2 regions of the Streptomyces sp. NBC_01089 genome follow, and region 1 is predicted to be linked to the other one. Evidence: riboswitches for the same ligand, from Rfam matches in the RefSeq annotation. Region 1 holds a riboswitch; the other holds the start of a gene.
What was found. A riboswitch is a leader RNA that binds a small molecule or an ion and turns the genes downstream of it on or off. The one in region 1 is predicted to bind glycine.
Positions count from the first base shown of each region.

Region 1 (12,094 bases):
CTGGGTCTTGGACTGGCCATCCAGGTCCGCTCCAACAGCGACAACAGTCCGCTGCGCGGTGCACGCCAGGAGGACCTGGTACGCATCCTCGACGAGCTCGACAACCGCACCCAGCGCATCGAGGACGAGAAGCAGCGGCTGCAGAGCCAGCGCACCGAGCTGGAGAGCAGCTCGGACCAGGCCGAGGAGGCGCGCAAGCAGACGAGCGAGAAGGCGCGTCAGCTGGGCATCCTGGCGGGCACGGTGGCGGCCCAGGGCCCGGGTATCACCCTGCTCGTCAACGACCCGCACAAGACGGTCCAGGCGGACATGCTGCTCGACACCGTCCAGGAGCTGCGGGCGGCGGGCGCCGAGGCGATCCAGGTCAATGGCGTCCGGGTCGTGGGGGACACCTACTTCACCGACGCGGGCGGCGGGATCCAGGTGGACACCGAGAAGATCAGCGCTCCGTACACCTTCAAGGTCATCGGGAAACCGACCGACTTGGAGCCTGCGCTGAATATTCCGGGCGGAGTGGTGCAGACTCTGGAGAAGGAGCAGGCCACAGCCACTGTGACGCCTGAGCAGAAGATCATTGTGGACGCCTTGCGACCGGCGAAGCGGCCTGACTACGCTCGGTCCTCGGCGCAGTGAGACGGGGGCGCGCGAGGGCCGCGGGACAAGGGCACGGGGTTGCGGGGGGTCGGCGCACCAATAGCGGGGTGCGTGGTGGAAACTGTCTGGGGGATACGGACGTTGTAAGGATGTCCGCTTCGGCAGGTGTGTTCATTGAGAGTTCGTCCTGCCCCACGGGCGGGTCTGTTTCGGTCAAGGGGAATCGCCCGTGAAGTTGTTTGGGAAGTTGTTCGGCAAGAGTGCACGTGAGGACAGCGCACGGCACCGCGCCCCACGTCATATGGAGGGCGAGGACCAGGGCGGAGACCGCCCGCTGTTCCGCGACGAGGTGGGTCGGCCCGGTCACGACATTTCGGGTGATCAGGGTGCGTCGTCTGTTGACCCTGCGGGCCAGAGCCGCATAGGTTTTGGTGAAGCATCAACCTCAAGTACGGGTCGAGGGTTGTCCTCCGATCCGTACGCAACCAACGCCCACGCAGGGCAGTCGCGGCAGGAGGATGCGTCCATGCCGGTGTGTACGAGGTGCGGCCACCGCAATGCCGAGGACAGTCGGTTCTGCTCCAATTGCGGAGCGCCGTTGCGGGCCGGGGTGCCCGAGCGGCCCTCGGAGACGACGTCGACGATCTCCATCTCGGGGCTCGAGGCGTACGAGGCGGAGGTGACCGGGCAGACCGCTTCGCCGTCGCTCTCTCCCGAGGCCCAGGCGGCCGTCGACGCCCTGCCTCTCGGCTCGGCGCTCCTCGTGGTCCGCCGCGGCCCGAACTCGGGCAGCCGCTTCCTGCTGGACGGCGATCTGACCACGGCCGGCCGCCATCCGCAGAGCGACATCTTCCTCGACGACGTCACGGTGTCGAGGCGCCATGTGGAGTTCCGCAGGAACGCGGACGGCGGATTCACCGTCTCGGACGTCGGCAGCCTGAACGGCACGTACGTCAACCGTGAGCGCATCGACACCGTCGTGCTCTCCAACGGTGACGAGGTGCAGATCGGCAAGTACCGGCTGGTCTTCTACGCGAGCCAGCGGGGCGTGTGACCCGTCAGGGAAGGTCCATGCGGCAATCATCGACGGGCGGTGCCAGCGACGGCACCGCCACCGAGGACGACCGGCTGGTCAGTATCGGTACGGTCCTGAATCTGCTCCGGGAAGAGTTTCCCGAAGTCACGATCTCCAAGATCCGTTTCCTGGAGGCCGAAGGACTGGTCGAGCCGCAGCGCACGTCGTCCGGGTACCGGAAGTTCGGTACCGCGGACGTCGAGCGGCTGGCCCAGGTCCTGCGTATGCAGCGCGACCACTATCTGCCGTTGAAGGTCATCAGGGACCATCTCGACGCACTGGGCCGCGGTGAGCAGATCCAGCTCCCCGCGCCCGGTGCCCTCCGCGCGGACGGCCCGTCGGAGCGTGCCGACGGCCCCACGGCGTCCAGGGTGGGCAGGGACGAGCTGCTGGCGGCCGCCGGGATCAGTGCGGCCGAGCTGGGGGAGTGGGAGTCGTACGGCCTGCTGTTGCCGCTTCCGGAGGGCGGATACGACGCGGAGGCCGTGAATGTGGCCGGGCTGGTGGCGGAGCTGGGCCGGTTCGGTCTTGAGCCGCGGCATCTGCGCGCCATGAAAGCGGCCGCCGACCGCGAGTCCGGGCTGATCGAGCAGGTCGTCGCCCCCCTTCGGCTGAACCGCAATCCGCAGACCAGAGCGGACGCGGAGACCACCACGAAGGACCTGGCGGCACTGACCGTGCGGCTGCACGCGGCCCTCGTACAGACCTCTCTCCGGGTCCGGTTGTACTGATCATGGCGGTGCCCGACTACCCAAACCTGCCGGGCACGTCCTAGGGTTGCTGTGTGAACGAGCTCGACGTTGTGGGTGTCCGGGTGGAAATGCCCTCCAACCAGCCGATCGTGCTCCTGCGTGAAGTGGGAGGCGACCGGTATCTCCCTATCTGGATCGGCCCTGGTGAGGCGACCGCGATCGCCTTCGCCCAGCAGGGCATGGCTCCAGCGAGGCCGCTGACCCATGATCTCTTCAAGGATGTCCTCGAAGCGGTCGGCCAGGAGCTCACGGAAGTCCGCATCACCGACCTGCGGGACGGGGTCTTCTTCGCGGAGCTGGTCTTCGCGAGCGGGGTCGAGGTGAGTGCGAGGCCGTCCGACGCCATAGCGCTCGCTCTGCGCACCGGGACGCCGATCTACGGCAGTGACGGGGTGCTCGACGACGCGGGAATCGCCATCCCGGACGAGCAGGAGGACGAGGTGGAGAAGTTCCGCGAGTTCCTCGACCAGATTTCTCCGGAGGATTTCGGGACCAACAGCCAGTGACACGCCGTCCGGAGCGTGAGCGCATCCGGCAAGCCGTTCCCCGAAGAGAGGCACGCGAAACCACTCCTAGGGTGATTATCACTCGGCGTGCCGAGTGTGGCGATCGTTGACGCACCCCAAGTGACTGCCTACCGTCGAGTGGGCAGTTCAAGGACGGAGGTCGGCGTGAGAAGCACCGGCGAAGATATGGCAGGGGATTTCCCCGGACTGGGTCCGGGGGACGGAGTGCCGTATCCGCTTCACGGCTCAGCGGCCGGAACGACGACCGACACCGTCGGCTACCGGGGGCCGACCGCCTGCGCGGCGGCGGGTATCACCTACCGGCAGCTCGACTACTGGGCGCGTACGGGACTGGTCGAACCGAGTGTGCGGCCCGCTCAGGGGTCCGGCACCCAGCGCCTCTACAGCTTCCGGGACGTCGTCGTCCTCAAGATCGTGAAGCGTTTCCTGGACACGGGTGTGGCCCTCCAGAACATCAGGACGGCCGTCCACCACCTCAGAGACCGCGGAGCACGCGACCTCGACCGTATGACGCTGATGAGCGACGGCGCGACGGTGTACGAGTGCACCTCGCCCGACGAAGTGGTCGGGCTGCTGCAGGGCGGCCAGGGGATCTTCGGGATCGCCGTCGGGGTCGTGTGGCGGGACGTGGAGAGCGCCCTGTCACAGCTGCACGGGGAGCGGGTCGACACCGGTGAGACGCTCATCGGCCACAACCCGGCCGACGAGCTGGCCCGGCGCCGCAACCGCGCCGTCTGACGGGCTCCCGCGCCGCGGGGGCCCGATTGTCAGTGCCGTGAGGCAGCATCGGTGGTGTGAGAGCCGCGCCCACCATCCTGCATCTGGACATGGATGCCTTCTTCGCCGCCGCGGAACAGGCGGCGAAGCCGAGCCTGCGCGGAAAGCCGGTGGTGGTCGGCGGGCTCGGACCGCGCGGGGTGGTGTCGACCGCCTCGTACGAGGCACGGCGGTTCGGGGTGCATTCGGCGATGCCGATGGCGCAGGCCCGCAGGCTCTGTCCGAACGCCGCTTATCTGGTGCCGCGCTTCGCGCTCTACCGTGAGGTCAGCGGTCAGGTCATGGAGCTGCTCGGGCGGCTCTCGCCGCTGGTCGAGCCTTTGAGCCTGGACGAGGCGTTCGTGGACCTGGAGGCGGGCGGGGTCGCCGACGGCCCGGTGTCGGCCCGCCGGGCCGGTGAGCAGCTGCGCAGGGACATCCTGGCGGTCACCGGGCTCAGCGGGTCGGTGGGGCTGGCCGGCTCCAAGATGCTGGCGAAGATCGGCTCGGAGCGGGCCAAGCCGGACGGTCTGGTCCTGATGGAGCCCGGCACCGAGCGGGAGCTGCTGGCGCCCCTCTCCGTACGGATCCTGCCGGGGGTCGGTCCCGCGACCGGTGAGCATCTGCGCCGGGCCGGGATGACCACCGTGTCCCATCTGGCCGAGGCGGGTGAGGACGAGCTGGTACGGCTGCTCGGCAAGGCGCACGGCGCCGCTCTGTACCGGATGGCGCTCGGCCACGACGACCGGCCCGTGGTCTCCGAGCGGGACGCCAAGTCCGTCTCCGTCGAGGACACCTTCGATGTGGATCTGCACGACCGGGCGCGGGTGCGGGCCGAGGTGGTGCGGCTGGCGGGCCGGTGCGTGGAGCGGCTGCGGGCGGCGGGGCGGTCGGGGCGGACCGTGGTGCTGAAGGTCCGCAGGTACGACTTCTCGACGCTGACCCGCTCCGAGACGCTCAGAGGGCCCACGGACGACCCGGAGGTCGTACGGGAGGCCGCGGGGCGGCTGCTGGAGTCCGTGGACACCACGGGCGGGGTGCGGCTGCTGGGGGTGGGCGTCACCGGCCTCGCGGACTTCACGCAGGAGGACCTCTTCGCCCAGGCCGCCACGGAGCGGGCCGCCGCACAGGAGTCCTTGGCCGAAGAGGTGGCGCCCGGGCCTTCGGCGGCGGAGGGTCCTTCGGCGGTGCCGGTGCCGGTGCCGGTGCCGGTGCCGGCGTCGGGGTCGGTGCCGGCGCCGCCCGGACCGGACGAGCCGCCGCCCGCCACTGGGCGCCGCTGGCTGGCCGGGCACGATGTGTGCCACGACGAGTACGGGGCGGGGTGGGTGCAGGGCAGTGGCGTCGGCCGGGTGACGGTGCGGTTCGAGGATCCGTACGCGACCGTGCCGGGCCGGGTGCGGACCTTCAAGGTGGACGACCCCGCGCTCAGGCCGTCGGACCCGCTGCCGCTGGTCCGGGCCGCGCCGGACACCCAGGCTGCTGATAGCCGGGCTACGGATAGCCGGGCTACGGATAGCCGGGCTACGGATAGCCGGGCTACGGATAGCCGGGCTACGGATAGCCGGGCTACGGATACCCGGGCTCCTGATACCCGGGCTCCTGATACCCGGCAGACGGGTACCCAGGAGACGGATACCCCGGCGGCTGCCCCGGCCGGACCGGGCGGGGCAGCCGCCGGGGAGCACGAGGACCCCGGCGGGCAGTCGGCGCGGGCCGAGCAGGCAGACCCGTCAGCACAGGCGGACTCGTCGGTGCAGCCCCCGGGCCCGTCCGCGCAGGGCGGGGACGGGGCCGGAGGTCAGGTGCGCTCCTCCTCGCCCGCGAGCCGGCCGAAGTCCCGGTCGGGGGGCGGCGGAGTGGGGGCCGAGATACCGAGCCCGTAGTGGTGGTAGAGCTGGAGTTCCTGCTCGGGCGAGAGATGGCGGCCGACACCGAAGCCCGGCGCTTCCTTGATCAGGTGCCGGTCGAAGGGCACCCGCAGCGCTTCGCTGACCAGTTCGCTCGGCTTCAGCGGGACGAAGGCGTCCCGGGTGAACAGCCCGGTGCGTACCGCGGCCCACTCGGGCACCCCGGTGGCGTCGTCGAGGTAGACCTCGTCGACCGTGCCTATCTTGAGGCCATTGCGGTCGAATGCCTTGCGGCCGATCAGGCTGCGCGGATCTATGTCGGTCTGCACGGTCCCTCCAACTGATCGCGACGGATCACGAAGACTCCCGCCCCCTGCGAAGGTCTCCTCCTCAGAGAAGTCCAGATCCGGGGTATCGGCCACTCGAACACCGTGCGAAGGAGCGCGCTGGTACGCTGGCCAGTGGCTGCTGACCCCGCGCGGGAGAGCCCTCAGGACGCGTTGTCCGGGGCGCCGAAGGAGCAAATCCTCCCCGGAATCTCTCAGGCACACGTACCGCGCGGACGAGGTCACTCTGGAAAGCAGGGCGGGTGTCGGGCGGGCACGTCCGGATCCCTACCTCACCGACGGTGAAAGCGGGCACGTCGAAGGACGGGCCGGTGAAACTCTCAGGTTGAGATGACAGAGGGGGAGGCCGTCCGGGTACCCCGTGGTACCCCTCGCAGGTCGTTACGACCAGGAGGCCCCCGCCATGACCGCCGATCGCATTCCGCTCTCCCAGCTGGAGCGTGGCATCCCCTTCGAACAGCGCCACATCGGGCCCGACGCGGAAGCCCAGGCCAAGATGCTCGCCCACGTCGGGTACGGATCGCTCTCCGAGCTCACTTCGGCCGCCGTGCCGGAAGTCATCAAGAGCACCGATGCGCTGAATCTCCCGGACGCGCGCACCGAGGCCGAGGTCCTCGCCGAACTGCGTGCGCTCGCCGACCGCAACCAGGTACTCGCCCCGATGATCGGGCTCGGCTACTACGGCACGTTCACCCCGCCGGTCATCCTGCGCAACGTCATGGAGAACCCCGCCTGGTACACGGCGTACACGCCCTACCAGCCGGAGATCTCGCAGGGGCGCCTGGAGGCGCTGCTGAACTTCCAGACCGTGGTCGCCGACCTGACGGGCCTGCCCACGTCGGGCGCCTCGCTGCTGGACGAGGGCACCGCGGCAGCCGAGGCGATGTCCCTCGCGCGCCGTGTCGGGAAGGTCAAGAACGGCGTCTTCCTCGTCGACGCGGACGCTCTTCCGCAGACTGTCGCCGTGATCCGCACGCGTGCCGAGCCGGCCGGTGTCGAGGTCGTCGTCGCCGACCTCGGCGATGGCATCCCGGCCGAGGTTGCCGAGCGCGGCGTCTTCGGCGTACTGCTCCAGTACCCGGGCGCCTCCGGCCGTGTCCGGGACCTCGCCCCCGTCATCGAGCAGGCCCACGAGCTGGGTGCGATCGTCACCGTCGCCGCCGATCTGCTGGCGCTGACGCTGCTCACCTCGCCCGGTGAGCTGGGCGCCGACATCGCCGTCGGTACGACCCAGCGGTTCGGGGTCCCGATGGGCTTCGGCGGTCCGCACGCCGGGTTCATGGCCGTACGGGAGAAGTTCGCGCGCAACCTGCCGGGGCGGCTCGTCGGTGTCTCCGTCGACGCCGACGGCAACAAGGCGTACCGGCTGGCCCTCCAGACCCGCGAGCAGCACATCCGCCGCGAGAAGGCGACCAGCAACATCTGCACCGCGCAGGTGCTCCTCGCCGTGATGGCCGGGATGTACGCGGTCTACCACGGCCCGGACGGCCTGCGCGAGATCGCCCGGCGCACCCACAGGTACGCGGCGATCCTCGCCGAGGGGCTGCGGGCCGCGGGCGTCGACGTCGTGCACGGCGCGTACTTCGACACCCTCACCGTGCGGACCGGCGGCAGGGCCGCCGAGGTCGCCGCCGCCGCCCGTGAGGGCGGGGTCAATCTGCACCAGGTCGACGAGGACCTGATCTCCGTCTCCTGCGACGAGACCACCACACGGGCCCAGCTGGCCGCTGTCTGGGCCGCGTTCGGCGCCGAGGGCGACATCGAGGCGCTCGACGCGCGGGCCGCCGACGCGCTGCCCGAGGGGCTGCTGCGCCAGGACACCGTCCTGACCCACCCGGTCTTCCACCAGCACCGTTCCGAGACCGCGATGCTGCGCTACCTGCGCAAGCTCGCCGACCGTGACTACGCGCTGGACCGGGGCATGATCCCGCTCGGCTCCTGCACCATGAAGCTCAACGCCACCACCGAGATGGAGCCGGTCACCTGGCCCGAGTTCGGCGCGATGCACCCCTTCGCCCCGGTCGAGCAGGCGCAGGGCTATCTGACCCTCATCCAGGAGCTGGAGGAGCGGCTCGCCGAGGTCACCGGATACGACAAGGTCTCGCTCCAGCCCAACGCGGGCTCGCAGGGCGAGCTGGCCGGTCTGCTGGCCGTGCGCGCCTACCACCGGGCCAACGGCGACACCGCGCGCACCGTGTGCCTCATCCCGTCGTCCGCGCACGGCACCAACGCCGCCAGCGCCGTGATGGCCGGTATGAAGGTCGTCGTCGTGAAGACCCGCGAGGACGGCGATGTCGATGTCGACGACCTGAACGCCAAGATCGAGCAGTACCGCGACGAGCTGTCCGTCCTGATGGTCACCTACCCGTCGACCCACGGGGTCTTCGAGGAGCACATCACGGACATCTGTGCCGCCGTGCACGACGCGGGCGGGCAGGTGTACGTCGACGGCGCCAACCTGAACGCGCTGGTCGGCCTCGCCAAGCCCGGCAAGTTCGGTTCGGACGTCTCCCACCTCAACCTGCACAAGACCTTCTGCATCCCGCACGGCGGCGGCGGCCCCGGTGTCGGTCCCGTCGGTGTGCGGGCCCACCTGGCGCCGTATCTGCCCAACCACCCGCTCCAGCCGACCGCGGGCCCCGCGACGGGCGTCGGTCCGGTCTCGGCGGCGCCGTGGGGCTCGGCCGGCATCCTGCCGATCTCCTGGGCGTACGTACGTCTCATGGGTGGCGAGGGGCTCAAGCGGGCGACACAGGTGGCCGTGCTGGCCGCGAACTACATCGCCAAGCGTCTCGAACCGCACTACCCGGTGCTGTACACGGGCCCCAAGGGCCTGGTCGCGCACGAGTGCATCGTCGATCTGCGGCCGCTGTCGAAGTCGACGGGTGTGAGCGTCGACGACATCGCCAAGCGCCTCATCGACTACGGCTTCCACGCGCCGACGATGTCGTTCCCGGTGGCCGGAACGCTGATGATCGAGCCCACCGAGAGCGAGGACCTGGCTGAGCTCGACCGGTTCTGCGACACGATGATCGCGATCCGCGCCGAGATCGAGAAGGTCGCTTCGGGCGAGTGGGCCGCGGACGACAACCCGCTGAGCAACGCTCCGCACACCGCGGCGGCGCTGGGCGGCGAGTGGACTCACGCGTACACCCGCGAGGAGGCCGTCTTCCCGGCCGGTGTCTCGCCCGCCGACAAGTACTGGCCGCCGGTGCGCCGTATCGACGGGGCCTTCGGCGACCGCAACCTGGTCTGCTCCTGCCCGCCGCTGGACGCGTACGACAGCTGACGGACATGAGGGAGGGCCGGTTCGGGACATCACCCGGGCCGGCCCTTCGTCGTTTCCGCCCGATCCGCTTCCGGCTGTTCGCGGCTGTTTCCCGGAACGGGCAGGGGGTCAGGCGGCGGTCGCCAGCCCTGAACCCAGTGGGCGGTGCGGCGCGATGATCTGCCCGTCGGGCAGCAGTTCACCGGTGTCCTCGAAGATGAGGACGCCATTGCACAGCAGACTCCAGCCCTGCTCCGGGTGGTGCGCCACGAGGATCGCGGCCTCCCGGTCGGCGGAGGCGGCTGACGGGCAGGTTGGCTGGTGCTGGCACATGGATGCGTTCTTTCGCTGCGTTGTAGTGAGTGTCCTGCGGCTCGATGCGGATTTCATGGCCGCCCCCCGTCATCAGTCGGTGATCCCAGTGTTGCCCCACGGGCGTCAATCCGCAGGGATTTCACGGCAGCACTTGCTACAGCATAAGGACGCATCACCCGTGCGGACGGTTCAGCTCAACTTGACTGCCCCTTCGGGTGGTTCGGAGGTGGCCCGACCGGGCTAGTCCGGATGGGTAGGGAGAGGCAGCGCCCCGCGACCTGAGGGCGGTCACGGGGCGCGCGGGTGGTGAACTCGGCCGTCGATGCAGTGCCTTCGGACGGACCGCGGTCGTCAGGCGGGTGAGCCCAGCAGCGGGGGCGACAGCCGCATCGTCATGACAGGCAGCAGCTCCGACACCCGGTGCGGACGGCGGGCGGCGATGCCGGGCGGCGCGGGCGCCAGGGGCACCAGCAGATCGGTGGGGGCCGGCATCGTGCCGGATGCCGAGGCGTCGGCGCCGGTGTCGCCGTGCAGCCACAGCGTCAGCATGTACAGCTCGGGCACGGACAGCAGCCTCGGCTGGAACGGGGTCTCCATCGCTTCCGCCTGGCGCAGCGCGGTCCCGGTGGCGGTGGCGTACGGGCCCTCGAAGAAGTGCGAGAAGGTCCAGCCGTCGGCGGTGAGCTTGGTGTCGGCGGCGGCCACCGCGCGATCGCCGCTGTGGATCAGGAAACGCCAGCCGGTCAGCCGGGTACGTGGGGTTCCGCCGCTCGGCATGATCCGGTCCAGCACATAGACGGGAAGGGGGAGTTCGGGGGTGAGGGGCCCCGTGGCTGAGCGGAGAGCCGGGGTTCGGGCCTCGCGTACGGCAGTGGGGGAGCCGAGTGCCGCGAGGACGCTGCGCAGGGCCGGCGCGGGGGCCGGAGGGACATACAGCGGCATGATGTGGTCGCCTCTCACTTCGGAGACACGTTGATGCGTGGGCGGTGCGGACGGCACTGTCAGCAGGCAGGGGCAGAGGGGGCCGTGGGACGTGGAGGGGTACCGCACTCTCCGGGAGCCGGGCGCCAACTTTCTGCCTCGTTTGCGGAGTTTATACGACACGTGTTCACACGGTGTTTCAGCTAGCGCACGTGAATATTGCGAACAAGTCGGTATTCGGTCTTTCTCCTGCGGAGATTATCCCGATTTAACGGATGTGCACTCTTGTGGCCTCGGGTTCTGCCGTGTGAGTGGTCGGCCGAAAACCGTCGGTCGTTTTCACCGTCTTCACAAGGCTTCACAGGACCTCACAGGCTCCACCCGATGTGGAAACTGCTCCAGGCGTCATGCCCGGTGAATGTGCCACATGCCTTCTTCCGGCCACCCTACTCGCTCCGGACGCCGGGCGGGGAGTTACGGATCACCGGGTGTGGGCATTATCGACCGTGACCCGAGCGGCCACCGCGGCCGCACACGCGTGGAGGGGTGCGTCATGGGGGAGAAGCTGGAGGCAGACGGCGTGGATCCGTCGGGCCGGCAGCGGTACCGCAGAAAGCTGCAGCAGTGTCTGGAGGTACTGGAGCGACTCCTGGAGGAGAAGAGGTTCGACCGCCCCAGAAATCTCATGGGGATGGAGATCGAACTCAATCTCGCCGGCGCCGACGGCATGCCCAGGATGATGAATGCGGAAGTTCTCGACCGCATCGCCAGCCACGATTTCCAGATGGAACTCGGGATGTTCAATCTCGAAGTGAACGTGATTCCGCACCGGCTGGGCGGCCGTGTCTTCGACCAGCTGGCGGAGGAACTGCGTACGGGGCTGGCGTACGCGCACAGAAAAGCAGCCGAAGTCGACGCGGGAATCGTGATGATCGGAATCCTGCCGACGCTCGGCCCGCAGGATCTCGTCAGCGCGAATCTCTCGTCGGCGCACCGCTACACCCTTCTCAACGACCAGATGCGAGCGGCCCGCGGTGAGGACTTCGACCTCGACATCTCCGGTGTGGAGCAGCTGACCTGTACTTCTTCCTCGATCGCGCCCGAAGCGGCCTGTACATCGGTGCAGTTGCACCTCCAGGTCACGCCGGCGCGCTTCGCCGATGTGTGGAACGCCGCGCAGGCCGTCGCCGCTGTGCAGGTCGCGCTGGGCGCCAACTCGCCGTTCCTCTTCGGCAAGGAGCTGTGGCGGGAGTCGAGGCCGCCGCTCTTCCTCCAGGCGACCGATGTACGCCCGCCGGAGCTCCGGGCCCAGGGGGTGCGGCCGCGGACCTGGTTCGGCGAGCGCTGGATCAGCTCGGCGTACGACCTCTTCGAGGAGAACCTCCGGTACTTTCCGCCCCTGCTGCCGCTGTGCGACGACGAGGACCCGCTGCGGGTGCTCGACGACGGCGGGACGCCGGGCCTCCAGGAGCTCGTCCTGCACAACGGGACCGTCTACCGCTGGAACCGCCCGGTGTACGACGTGGCCGACGGCGTACCGCATCTGCGGGTCGAGAACAGGGTGCTGCCCGCCGGGCCGACCGTCACGGATGTGCTGGCCAACGCCGCTTTCTACTACGGGCTCGTGAGGGCGCTCGCCGACGATGCCAGGCCGGTGTGGAGGCGGCTGCCCTTCGAGGCCGCCGCACG
Region 1 is NZ_CP108660.1:7,268,364-7,280,457, forward strand. Features, by position in the region: gene OG510_RS32690 (DUF881 domain-containing protein) at 1-633, shown strand, start outside; gene OG510_RS32695 (FHA domain-containing protein) at 782-1,648, shown strand; gene OG510_RS32700 (MerR family transcriptional regulator) at 1,666-2,400, shown strand; gene OG510_RS32705 (bifunctional nuclease family protein) at 2,454-2,927, shown strand; gene OG510_RS32710 (MerR family transcriptional regulator) at 3,114-3,686, shown strand; gene OG510_RS32715 (DNA polymerase IV) at 3,743-5,590, shown strand; gene OG510_RS32720 (PRC-barrel domain-containing protein) at 5,506-5,883, opposite strand; glycine riboswitch at 6,024-6,121, shown strand; gene gcvP (aminomethyl-transferring glycine dehydrogenase) at 6,305-9,190, shown strand; gene OG510_RS32730 (DUF5999 family protein) at 9,299-9,502, opposite strand; gene OG510_RS32735 (hypothetical protein) at 9,836-10,426, opposite strand; gene OG510_RS32740 (glutamate--cysteine ligase) at 10,959-12,094, shown strand, end outside.

Region 2 (12,094 bases), 4.9 Mb from region 1:
GTACGGGTCCTGGAAGATCATCTGGACGTCGCGGCGCATCGGCCGCATCTGCCCGGCGGACAGATGCGTGATGTCCCTGCCCTCGAACTCGACCTTGCCGCCGGTCGGTTCGAGCAGCCGCGTGATCAGCCGGCCCATGGTCGACTTGCCGCAGCCGGACTCGCCGACGACGCCCAGGGTCTCCCCCGGGTACACGTCGAACGACAGACCGTCCACGGCCTGGACCGCGCCCACCTTGCGCTTCAGCACGCCCTTGGTGATCGGGAAGTGCTTGACCAGGTCGGTGACCTTGAGCAGCGGCTCAGCCCCGGCGTCCTTGGCGGGAGCCGCCGCGACGTCCTCGGACTTGGACGTCTGCTGCGGAACCTTCGGAGCCTCGGGAGCCTGCGGAGCCTTCTTGTTCTGATCAGTCACAGCTTCGGCGCAATCTCTTCGGTCCAGATCTTTTCCCGCTGGGCCTTCGTCATGTGGCACGCGGAGAAGTGCCCCTCCGTGCTCTCCCGCAGCTCCGGACGCTCGGTGCGGGTGAGGTCGTCCTTGGGCACGTCGGCGTACGGGCAGCGCGGGTGGAAGGCGCAGCCGGACGGCACGTTGATCAGGCTGGGCGGGGAGCCCTTGACGGGCACCAGGCGCTCGGTCTGCTCACGGTCGATGCGCGGCATGGAGCCCAGCAGCCCCCAGGTGTACGGGTGCTGGGGCTCGTAGAAGACCTTCTCGGCCGTGCCGCGCTCGATGCAGCGGCCCGCGTACATCACCAGGAGCTCGTCCGCGATCTCGGCGACGACGCCGAGGTCGTGGGTGATGATGACGACGGCCGAGCCGAACTCCTTCTGCAGATCGCGGATGAGGTCGAGGATCTGCGCCTGGACGGTCACGTCCAGGGCGGTCGTCGGCTCGTCGGCGATGAGCAGTTCGGGGTTGTTGACCAGGGACATCGCGATCATCGCGCGCTGGCGCATACCGCCGGAGAACTGGTGCGGATAGTCCTCGAAGCGCCGGTGCGGCTCGGGGATGCCGACCCGGTCGAGCATCTCGACCGCACGCGAGCGCGCGGTCTTCTTGTCGACCTTGTTGTGGACGCGGTACGCCTCCACGATCTGCGCGCCGATGCTGTAGTACGGGTGCAGCGCCGACAGCGGGTCCTGGAAGATCATGGCCATCTTCTGGCCGCGGAGGTTACGGACCCGCTCGGGCCCCGCTCCGATCAGCTCCTCGCCATCGAGCCAGATCTCACCGGAGATCCGGGCGCGGTCCGAGTTGTGCAGGCCCATGATCCCCAGTGAGGTCACGGACTTGCCCGAGCCGGACTCGCCGACGATACCGAGCGTCTGACCGGCCTTCAGGTCGAAGCTGACGCCGTCGACGGACTTGACCAGGCCGTCGTCGGTGTCGAAGTGGATCCGCAGGTCCCGGACCGAAAGGAAGCTCGTGCCGTCCGCGGACGGCGCTCCCGCCGGAGCGCTCTTCGCGGGCTCGCCCTTCGCGGGCGCCTCGTTGGCCGGCTCCCCCTTGGTCGGCTTCCCCTTCGCGGGCTCGCCTTTCGCGGGCTCGTCGGAACCCTTCTTGCGCACGTCGCTCATGAGAGCCTCACCCGGGGGTCGATCGCGGCGTACACAAGGTCCACCAGCAGGTTGCAGATAACGATGAAGAAGGCGGCCACCAGCGTCACGCCCATGACGATCGGAAGGTCGCTGCGGGTCACGCCCTGGATGGCGTAGGCCCCCATCCCCTGGAAGGAGAAGACGGTCTCCGTGATGACCGCGCCGCCGATGAGCAGCGCGAAGTCCATGCCGAAGATGGTGACGAGCGGGGTCAGCGCGGCGCGCAGGCCGTGCTTGACGACCACGTTCCGCTCCCGCAGCCCCTTGGCCCGCGCGGTTCTGATGTAGTCCTCGCCCATGGTCTCCAGCATTCCGGCCCGGGTGAGCCGGGCATAGAGCGCCGAGTACAAGAAGGCGAGAGTGCACCAGGGCAGGATCAGGTTCCAGGCCCACTCGGCCGGATTGTCCGAGAGCGGGACGAACCGCAGATCCCCCCAGATCGTCCAGTGGAAGCTGAACAGGGCGAGCGAGGCCAGACCGGTGAAGAACATCGGCAGCGAGACGCCGGCCAGGGCCACGCCCATCGCCAGCCGGTCGATGATGGTGCCCCGCTTGAGCGCGGAGACCACACCGGTCGCGACACCGGTGACGACCCAGATGACCGCCGCACCGACCGCGAGCGACAGCGTCACCGGGACACGCTGCTCGATCTCGGGCCAGACCGCGGAGTGGGTCTTGAAGGAGTAGCCGAAGCACGGCGCGTGGCACACCGCGGGGTCGGGCCCGAAGTGGTAGTTCGCGCCGACGACGATGCCCTTGATGAAGTGCCAGTACTGCTCGTAGAGGGGCAGATCGAGCCCCAGGTTCTTCTTGACCGCTTCGAGCGTCGCGGGGTCGGGGCTCTTGCCCACGAACTGGGCGGCCATGGAGTCGGTCGTCTGCCCGCCGAGGCGGGGGACGAGGAAGAAAATCGCGAAGGTGACTGCGCTGACCACCAGCAGCAGCAACACCGCGGCGAATACGCGTCGGATGATGTACGCAGCCACAGCCGTGCGGCGCCGGGTCGGACGGACGGGGTAGGCCCGTCCGTCCCGGCGCCTTCACCTGCCTTTCAGGGGGTGCTGTCGATGAACAGGTGTTGTTACTTGGTCGAGGACATCAGCGCGTAGTCGTACATGCCGAGGTACGCCTGACTGACCGTTACGTTCGCCGCCGAGTCCGGGCGGTAGAGCAGGTTCTTGCGGTAGAACAGCGGCACGAGCGACGCGTTCTCCATCACCATCTGGTCGACCTTGCCCCAGGTGGCGTTGCGCTTCGTGGTGTCCAGCGTGCCGATGCCCTTGACGATCTCCGCGTTGATCTTCGGGTCGTCGAGCTCCATCAGGTTGGTGCCACCGGAGCCCTTGATGGCCTTGCCGTCGACAATCTGGTCGATGTAGCCGAAGCCGGCCGGCCAGTCGGCGCCCCACGCCATCATCATCATTCCGGCGTTGTTCTTGTGGACCCAGTCCGGGACGCCCGCGAAGTCGGTGAAGTACTTGTCCGACGGGAACGTCTTGATGTCGGCGACGATGCCGATCTTCTTCAGGCTCTGCTGCAGCTGGGTGGCGCTGGTGACCTCGTCGGGACGGTCGGAGCGCGCGGTCAGCGTCGTCTTGAAGCCGTTGGGCTTACCGCACTTGGCCAGGTACTGCTTGGCCTTGGCAACGTTGCCCTTGTTGCCGGCAGACGGGTACAGGTCGAACTTCTTGTAGCCCGAGACACCCGGCGGGATGACGGTCGTCGCCGGGTCGCCCCGGACCTCACCGCCGATGGCGTCGACCATGTCGGCCTTGTCCGCGACGTACTGCACGGCCTTGCGGCAGTCGGCGTTGTTGAACGGCTTCACGTGCACGTTCAGCGCGAGGTACTGCAGCGCGCCGGCGTACGGGTCGTCCGTCTTCGCCTTCTCGGACGCCTTGGTGATGACCTTCGGCTGGGTCTTGGACTGCAGACCGGTACCGGCGATGTCCGCGGTGCTGGTGTCGTTGAGCAGGTGCTCGTCGACGGTCGTCGGCTGGACGTTGAAGTTCAGCTTGATCTTGTCCGGCAGCGCCTTGCGGATCGGGTCCGTCTTCGGGTCCCACTGCGGGTTGCGGACCAGCGTCGCGCCGCGGCTCTCGCTGTACGAGGCGAACTTGTACGGGCCGGACGACACGATGCTCTGGACGTACGAAGCGCCCTTGTCGGCCTTCTGCGGGACCGGCGCCGTCTGCGAGAACGAGGCCAGGTAGTCCATGTCCGCGAACGGCTTGTCCAGGTGGAAGACGATCGTGGAGTCGTCCGGGGTCTCGATGGACTTGAGACCGTCGGCCGACTTGTCCTTGTAGGGACCCTTGTACTTGTCGCCGTCCTTGAGGTACGTGCTGAAGTACGTCGGCCCGTTGGACAGCGCCTCACGCGCGAAGGACCGCTCGATGGCGTACTTGACGTCCTTCGAGGTGATCACGCTGCCGTCCTGGAACTTCACGCCCTTGCGGATGTGGTACGTCCAGGTCTTGGCGTCCGGCGTGGCCTTGCCGAGGCTCGTCGCCAGGTCGGGCACGATCTTGAGCCCTTCCTTGCCGGGAGCCGGCTTGAAGGTCACCAGCGCACGCGCGTAGAGCCGGGAGAAATTCTGCACCCAGCCGTAGTACGTGTTGCCGGGGTCCAGGGAGTCCGGGCCACTGGCGTGCTCGTAGGTGACCGTTCCCCCCTTCTTGTCGGTCTTGTTGACGATGCTGGTCAGAGCTGCGTCGGCCTTGGCGTGGCCGCCCCCGCTGCCACTGTCACTGCTCCCGCAAGCGGTGGCAGCGAGCCCCAGCGCTACCGTCGCGGCTATTGCCGCTGCCGTCTTTCTGCTCTTCATGCTGAGGAAAGCCCCCTCGGTTGTCCGGTGTGCGGCACGGCCGCGATTACTTGCCACGGGGGTCGAGTGCGTCGCGCAGCCCGTCCCCCAGCAGATTGAAGGCCAGCACGGTGATGAAGATCGCCACGCCGGGGATGACCATGAACATCGGGTCGACCTGGTAGAGGTCGACCGCGGTGGACAACATGCCGCCCCAGGAAGCCTGCGGCGGCTGGATGCCCACGCCGAGGAAGCTCAGGGACGCCTCGAAGAGGATGTTGGTGGGGATCAGGAGCGTCGCGTAGACGAGGATCGGCGCGATCAGGTTGGGGAGCAGTTCGCGGAAGACGATGAAGGGGCCGCGTGCGCCCAAGGAGCGGGCGGCCTCGACGAACTCGCGTTCACGCAGGCTGAGCGTCTGCGCGCGAACAATGCGGCCCATGTAGGGCCAGTTGAAGAAGCCGATCACGAAGATCAGCACGCAGATACGGAGTGTCAGACCGTTCAGGCCGAACGCGTTGCCCTGCAGCGAGGCCGAGATGGAGATCGCGAACAGCAGCAGCGGGAACGCCAGGAAGGTGTCCATCAGGCGGCTGATGCCGCTGTCCACCCAGCCGCCGTAGAAGCCGGCCACGACGCCCATCACCACGCCGATGACGACCGAGAGGAGCGTCGACCCTGCGGCCACCACCAGAGAGACCCAGGAGCCCTCGATGATGCGCGCGAGGATGTCCCGGCCGGTCTGCGGTTCCACACCCAGCGGGTGACTCCAACTGATCCCGCCGAAGCTGCCCTTGGGCGCCAGCAGAGCCGGGTCGACCAGGTTCTGGTGGAAGTCGTTGGGGTCCAGCCCGAACATCGCCTGGATCGGCTTGGACAGGATGGCGACCAGCACCAGCAGGATCACGACGATCCCGCCGGCCATGGCGACCTTGTCCCGCTTGAAACGCGTCCAGGCGATCCGGCCGAGTGAACGGCCCTCGATCTGGCTCTGCGTGGCCCCCGTGAGTACTGCCTCCGGCTGCGCTTCGGCAGTCGATCCGGTGGTCTCGATCGGTGCGGTCACAGTGCCTTTGACCCCTCCCGGCCGGCGGTGGCCGGCCCGTACCTGCCGCGGTGGCGGCTGCTGTGCATCAAGCGCATCGGGTGATGCCACTGTGCTGAAGTGACGGAATGTACTCATCGCACGTCGCACAAGGACACGACGATGCTCGTAGCGGGGAGTCTTCATTGCGGTTGCGATCACCCGCCAGACCTGAAGGTGAATGTTTGCGCAACCGTGATGCGGTTAATGAGCTTCCGTTATCCGGACGCCGGGACCGGCTGAGCGGAAAACTTCCTCACCAATGCGCTAGTTCGGACATCACGCCCAACAGCCGCTATTGACGGCTGAATTGGTGCACTCAGCCTACCGGCGGGTAGCCGTATCCCGCCGCGGGAGAGGGGGCCGCGTGGGCCTCACGGTCGTAGAAGGGCCGGGAGTTGGCCCGCAGCCACATGCCGACCGGGTCGTACGCGTCCGACAGCGCCACCGTCGATACGGGCAGCCCCTCGGGCACCGCGGCGATCGACTGCTGCATCATCGCCCGCACCGAATCCACGGACTGCTGGCTCGTGTCGTACAGATCGAGCCCGATGGCCAGGTACGGGGTGCCGAGCGCGGGCTGCACCCAGGCCCGGCTCAACGAGCGGACGGCCGGGGTGTGGTGGGCGCTCTGCGTGAGCAGCGCGTAGAACTGCGGGATCTCGATGGCGGGCTCGGACAGCCGCAGCGGTCCGGCCGGCATCCGGTCGAGGCCGGTGGCGATACGCCGCAGATCGGTCCAGGGGATCCCGACGCCGCCGCCGGGGGCATGCGGATTGAGCCAGATTCCCCAGTGGTCGGGGTAGAGGGAGCGGGCGATGTCACGGCCTGTGACCACTTCGTGCGAACGGTTCCAGCCGGAGACGGCCAGTTCCTGTGCGGACGTCACACACGGGGCGTAACCGAGACCCTCGATCTCCATGTTCCCGTACTGGGCGTCGGGCGACCCGGCCTGGCCGTGCCAGAGCAGCATCCAGACCTGGCTGTCGGCGAGTGCCTGCAGCAGCGCCTCGTAGGCGTCGTACCGCCCGGGGGTCACCTGGAGCAGCATCTGCTCGACCTGCCCGGCCGCCGTGCCCGACGCGCTCACCCTTGTTTCCGCCCCTCTTCGATCCACCCGTTTTGACGTTCCACGCACCGGCGCCCGACCCGCGGCGTCCGGCCACCGGGCCGGTCCGCACGGCCTGCCCGGTCCGCTCGGTCAGTCCGGTCCGTCCGGTCCGCTCCGTGCGATTCCGGCCAATCCGCGTATCGGCCGCCTCTGCATCAGACCAGCTTAGGGCGCCGCTGGTTCCCGGTGCCCGAACGGCACCGGGCTCCGGTTCCCCGCGCGGGCGGCGCCCTACAGCACCGGTCCCACGGCTTCGGTCCTCACGTAGAACGGCCTGACCTTGTCCAGCATCCAGTCGGCGACCGGGTCCTGGGCCACGTCCAGCAGGACGAGATTGACCGGCCAGGGCACCTCGACCCGGTGCAGGGCGCGCCCGAGGGCGTCCATCGGGGCGTTGCGGCCCGCGCCGTCCCACGTCGCGAACTCGACCCCGACGAAGAGGACCGGGTCGCCGCCCTCGATGGAGGCGAGGGCCCGGCGGGCCGAGCGGACCACACCCGACTCCTCGAACTCTCCAGCGGCCGCGGCGAGGAAGTCCACCGGCTCCTCCTGCCAGTCCGGCTCGAAGAGCCGCACCCGGCCGCCGGTCGCGGGGCCGTCGAGTGACGTACGGCCGCTGCGGCAGAGTTCCGCCACGGCGGGCGGCGGCAGCGGCATACCGATCGCACCGCCCGGGTTCACCGCGACACCCAGCTGCGGCGGCAGCCCCCGGGCGAACTCGACCGCCGGGGCCACCGCGAAGGAGTAGTGCGAGCCGACGCACTGGAGGAACTGCGCCTCGGAGCTGAAGACGGGGACATAGGCGCCGCCTTCGATGTCCACGGTGGGCAGATCGAGCGAACCGCTGTCCTGCCCACCGCCGTTGGGCAGCGGGACCCAGAGGTTGCTGCGCCCCAGCACCTCGATCAGCCGGCCGCCCGCGGCGGGGTTCCCGACCGATGCGGCCAGCACCTCTTCGAGCTCATTTCCCGGCCATGCCATGTCCACCGAGGTATCCCCTTCTCACCGTTCACCTGCTGAGTTCACCTGAAGACCGACCCTAACGGCCACCCCCACGATAAGGACCGCGGCCGTCACACCGCCGCCGCCCCGAACCCGATCCGGCGCAGTGCGGCCGCCGCCTCGCGGTCGAGCAGGACGACCGAGCCGCACCCCGCGGGCAGCCGGGCCCGCTCCGCGTCCCCGACCAGTCCGGCGACCGCCCTGCGGTGCCGGGCGAATGCGTACGCGGAGACCTTCCTGCCGCGCTCCGCCTGGCCGGCCAGTGCCACCCTGGGCGCCACGTCGAGCAGCAGCAGATGCAGGGTGCTCCGGCGCCGGCGCACCGCCCGGGCCAGCAGGGCGCGCACCCAGGAGTGCGTACCGCAGTCGTGCACGACGATCCCGGCGCCCGAGCGCAGGACGCGCCACAGCCTGGCGTAGTGGGCGGCCCGCACCAGCGGGCGGTAGCTCCAGTACGGCAGCCCGCGCGGCAGCCGCCGCTCCCAGCGGTCCCGGGTGTCCTGCGAGTCGACTCCGTACGCCCCGGCGGCCCTGCGCAGCAGGGTGGATTTCCCACTGCCAGGCAGCCCGGACAGGACCACCACATCACCGGCGGCGAACACCAGGCGCCGCGGACTGCGGCCGGCCCGCCTGCGCAGGTCCCGCACCACGGGCGGCGTACCCCCCGCTGTCGCCGGGCCCGGTCCTGACCGCCGCCCGGGCCCGGAAAGCCATAAGTCCTGGACGGGCACCGCCTCGGAGCCCCCGGCCCCCACACCCGCGGCCGTGTCCGCATCCGTATCCGTATCCGCACGCCACTTCTGCCCCACCATGGCCACTCCCCCTGTCGGGCCACCCCGCATCCCCGCGTACCCCTGCTATACCCCCGCCGACGAAGCGTAAAGAGAGAGTAATGCGACGCCCGTGAGATGCCGGCCGCCCGGCATGCGATGATGTGCGCGCCAACTCCATACAGGCCGTTCGAATCCGCGCGGGAGAGTTCCCGGCCACCGGCCGGGGCGCCGAAGGAGCAAGTCCCTCCCTTGTAATCTCTCAGGCCCCGTACCGCGCGGACGAGGCAGATCTGAAAAGCGGGCCGCTCCGCGGTCCCACCCAAGGTGCAAGCCGCGCCCTCTCGACAGGCGCCGGCGAACCTCTCAGGTTCCGATGACAGATGGGGAGGATTGTCCTCGTCTGTCATGCCTCGGGAGTACCGCATATGAGCCCCACGCCACGTCTCACCGCACTCGACGCCCTGCACCGGTCGCTGGGCGCGACCATGACCGACTTCGCGGGCTGGGACATGCCGCTGCGCTACGGCAGTGAGCGCGACGAGCACAACGCCGTACGGACGCACGCCGGCCTCTTCGACCTCTCCCACATGGGCGAGATCACCGTGAGCGGCCCGGAGGCCGTGCGGCTGCTCGACTACGCGCTGGTCGGCAACATCAGCACCGTCGGCAACGGCCGCGCCCGCTACACCATGATCTGCCAGGAGGACGGCGGGATCCTGGACGACCTGATCGTGTACCGGCTCGGCGAGCAGGAGTACATGGTCGTCGCCAACGCCGGCAACGCGCAGACGGTCCTGGACGCACTGACCGCCCGCGCGGGCGGCTTCGACGCCGTCGTACGGGACGACCGCGACGCGTACGCCCTGCTGGCCGTACAGGGCCCGGAATCCTCCGGCATCCTGAAACAGCTCACGGACGCCGACCTGGACGGGCTGAAGTACTACGCGGGCCTGCCCGGCACCGTCGCCGGTGTCCCGGCGCTCATCGCCAGGACCGGCTACACGGGCGAGGACGGCTTCGAGCTGTTCGTCGCCCCCGCCGACGCGGAGAAGCTCTGGCAGGCACTCACCGAGGCGGGTGCGCCGGCCGGTCTGGTGCCGTGCGGGCTCTCCTGCCGCGACACGTTGCGCCTGGAGGCCGGCATGCCGCTGTACGGGCATGAGCTGACCACCGCGCTGACGCCCTTCGACGCCGGTCTCGGCCGGGTCGTCAAGTTCGAGAAGGAGGGCGACTTCGTCGGGCGCGCGTCCCTGGAGGCCGCCGCCGAGCGCGCCGCCGCGGCCCCGCCGCGCAAGCTCGTCGGCCTCGTCGCCGAAGGCCGCCGCGTCCCCCGCGCGGGCTACCAGGTCGTCACGGACGGCAAGGCCATCGGCGAGGTCACATCGGGCGCCCCCTCGCCGACCCTGGGCAAGCCGATCGCCATCGCGTACGTCGACGCGGCCCACGCGGAGCCCGGTACGGCCGGTGTGGGTGTGGACATCCGCGGTAACCATGAGCCGTACGAGGTCGTGGCACTCCCCTTCTACAAGCGGCAGAAGTGACCCACACCATCTCAGCCCGTAAGACCACCGTTCACCAGCACTCCCCCGCATCCAGGAGAATCAGGTCATGAGCAACCCCCAGCAGCTGCGTTACAGCAAGGAGCACGAGTGGCTGTCGGTCGCCGACGAAGGCGTCTCGACGGTCGGCATCACGGATTTCGCGGCCAACGCGCTCGGTGATGTCGTCTTCGCCCAGCTCCCTGAGGTCGGTGACACGGTCACCGCGGGCGAGACCTGCGGCGAGCTGGAGTCGACCAAGTCGGTCAGCGATCTGTACGCCCCGGTCTCCGGTGGGATCACCGAGATCAACCAGGACGTCATCGACGACCCGTCGCTGGTGAACACCGCCCCGTACGAGGGCGGTTGGCTGTTCAAGGTGCGCGTCACCGGCGAGCCGGACGACCTGCTCTCCGCCGACGAGTACGCCGCTTTCTCCGCCGGCAACTAGGGACCTAGGGACTATTGATGTCACTTCTTGATTCCTCCCTCCATGAGCTCGACCCGGACGTCGCCGCCGCTGTCGACGCCGAGCTGGTCCGCCAGCAGTCCACCCTCGAAATGATCGCCTCGGAGAACTTCGCTCCGGTCGCGGTCATGGAGGCCCAGGGCTCCGTCCTCACCAACAAGTACGCCGAGGGGTATCCGGGCCGCCGCTACTACGGCGGCTGTGAGCACGTCGACGTGGTCGAGACGATCGCGATCGACCGCGTCAAGGCGCTCTTCGGCGCCGAGCACGCGAACGTCCAGCCGCACTCGGGCGCCCAGGCGAACGCGGCCGCGATGTTCGCGCTGCTCAAGCCCGGTGACACGATCATGGGCCTGAACCTCGCCCACGGCGGTCACCTGACCCACGGCATGAAGATCAACTTCTCCGGCAAGCTCTACAACGTGGTGGCCTACCACGTCGACGAGGAGACCGGCGAGGTCGACATGGCCGAGGTCGCCCGCCTCGCCAAGGAGTCCCAGCCGAAGCTGATCGTGGCCGGCTGGTCCGCCTACCCGCGCCAGCTGGACTTCGCCGCGTTCCGCGCGATCGCCGACGAGGTCGGCGCGTACCTGATGGTCGACATGGCGCACTTCGCCGGCCTGGTGGCCGCCGGCCTGCACCCGTCGCCGGTCCCGCACGCGCATGTCGTGACCACGACCACGCACAAGACGCTGGGCGGCCCGCGCGGTGGTGTGATCCTCTCCACCGCCGAGCTCGCCAAGAAGATCAACTCCGCGGTCTTCCCCGGTCAGCAGGGCGGCCCGCTGGAGCATGTGATCGCCGCCAAGGCGGTCTCCTTCAAGGTCGCGGCGACGGACGAGTTCAAGGAGCGCCAGCAGCGCACCCTGGACGGTTCGCGGATCCTGGCCGAGCGTCTGGTGCAGGCCGATGTCACCGAGCACGGTGTCTCGGTCCTCTCCGGCGGCACCGATGTGCACCTGGTCCTGGTGGACCTGCGCCACTCGGAGCTGGACGGCCAGCAGGCCGAGGACCGCCTCCACGAGATCGGCATCACGGTCAACCGCAACGCGGTCCCGAACGACCCGCGCCCGCCGATGGTCACATCGGGGCTGCGGATCGGTACGCCCGCCCTGGCCACCCGTGGTTTCCAGGCCGAGGACTTCTCGGAGGTGGCGGACATCATCGCGTCCGCGCTGAAGCCCGCGTACGACCGGGAGGCGCTGGCCGCCCGGGTCTCCGCGCTGGCCGAGAAGTTCCCGCTCTACCCCGGGCTGAAGTAGGACCCGGTCGGTCCGGTTCGGTCCGGTTTTGTACGAACCACGGGGCACCCCGCACACTGGACGGTGAGCGGGGTGCCCCGCACCACGTGCGCACCTCGCTCACCGCTGTACCGCGCTTTCTCTGCACCACCCCGGCAGACAACGGCGTCTACCAACACCAAGGAGTCTCCCTGTGGCCATATCGGTCTTCGACCTCTTCTCGATCGGCATCGGCCCGTCCAGCTCCCACACGGTGGGCCCCATGCGGGCCGCCCGGATGTTCGCCGCGCGCCTGAAGAACGAGGGCCTGCTGGCCCACACCGGCTCGGTCCGCGCCGAGCTCTTCGGCTCGCTGGGCGCCACGGGGCACGGACACGGCACCCCGAAGGCGGTGCTCCTCGGCCTGGAGGGCGAGTCCCCCCGCACGGTCGACGTCGAGCACGCCGACGCGCGCATCGAGCAGATCCGC
Region 2 is NZ_CP108660.1:2,376,289-2,388,382, forward strand. Features, by position in the region: gene OG510_RS10410 (ABC transporter ATP-binding protein) at 1-297, opposite strand, end outside; gene OG510_RS10415 (ABC transporter ATP-binding protein) at 411-1,580, opposite strand; gene OG510_RS10420 (ABC transporter permease) at 1,577-2,587, opposite strand; gene OG510_RS10425 (ABC transporter substrate-binding protein) at 2,683-4,428, opposite strand; gene OG510_RS10430 (ABC transporter permease) at 4,475-5,473, opposite strand; gene OG510_RS10435 (enhanced serine sensitivity protein SseB C-terminal domain-containing protein) at 5,811-6,581, opposite strand; gene OG510_RS10440 (enhanced serine sensitivity protein SseB) at 6,834-7,583, opposite strand; gene OG510_RS10445 (AAA family ATPase) at 7,676-8,416, opposite strand; glycine riboswitch at 8,566-8,661, shown strand; gene gcvT (glycine cleavage system aminomethyltransferase GcvT) at 8,803-9,918, shown strand; gene gcvH (glycine cleavage system protein GcvH) at 9,986-10,366, shown strand; gene glyA (serine hydroxymethyltransferase) at 10,384-11,646, shown strand; gene OG510_RS10465 (L-serine ammonia-lyase) at 11,819-12,094, shown strand, end outside.
Region 2: another riboswitch for glycine. It lies ahead of gcvT (glycine cleavage system aminomethyltransferase GcvT); the one in region 1 lies ahead of gcvP (aminomethyl-transferring glycine dehydrogenase).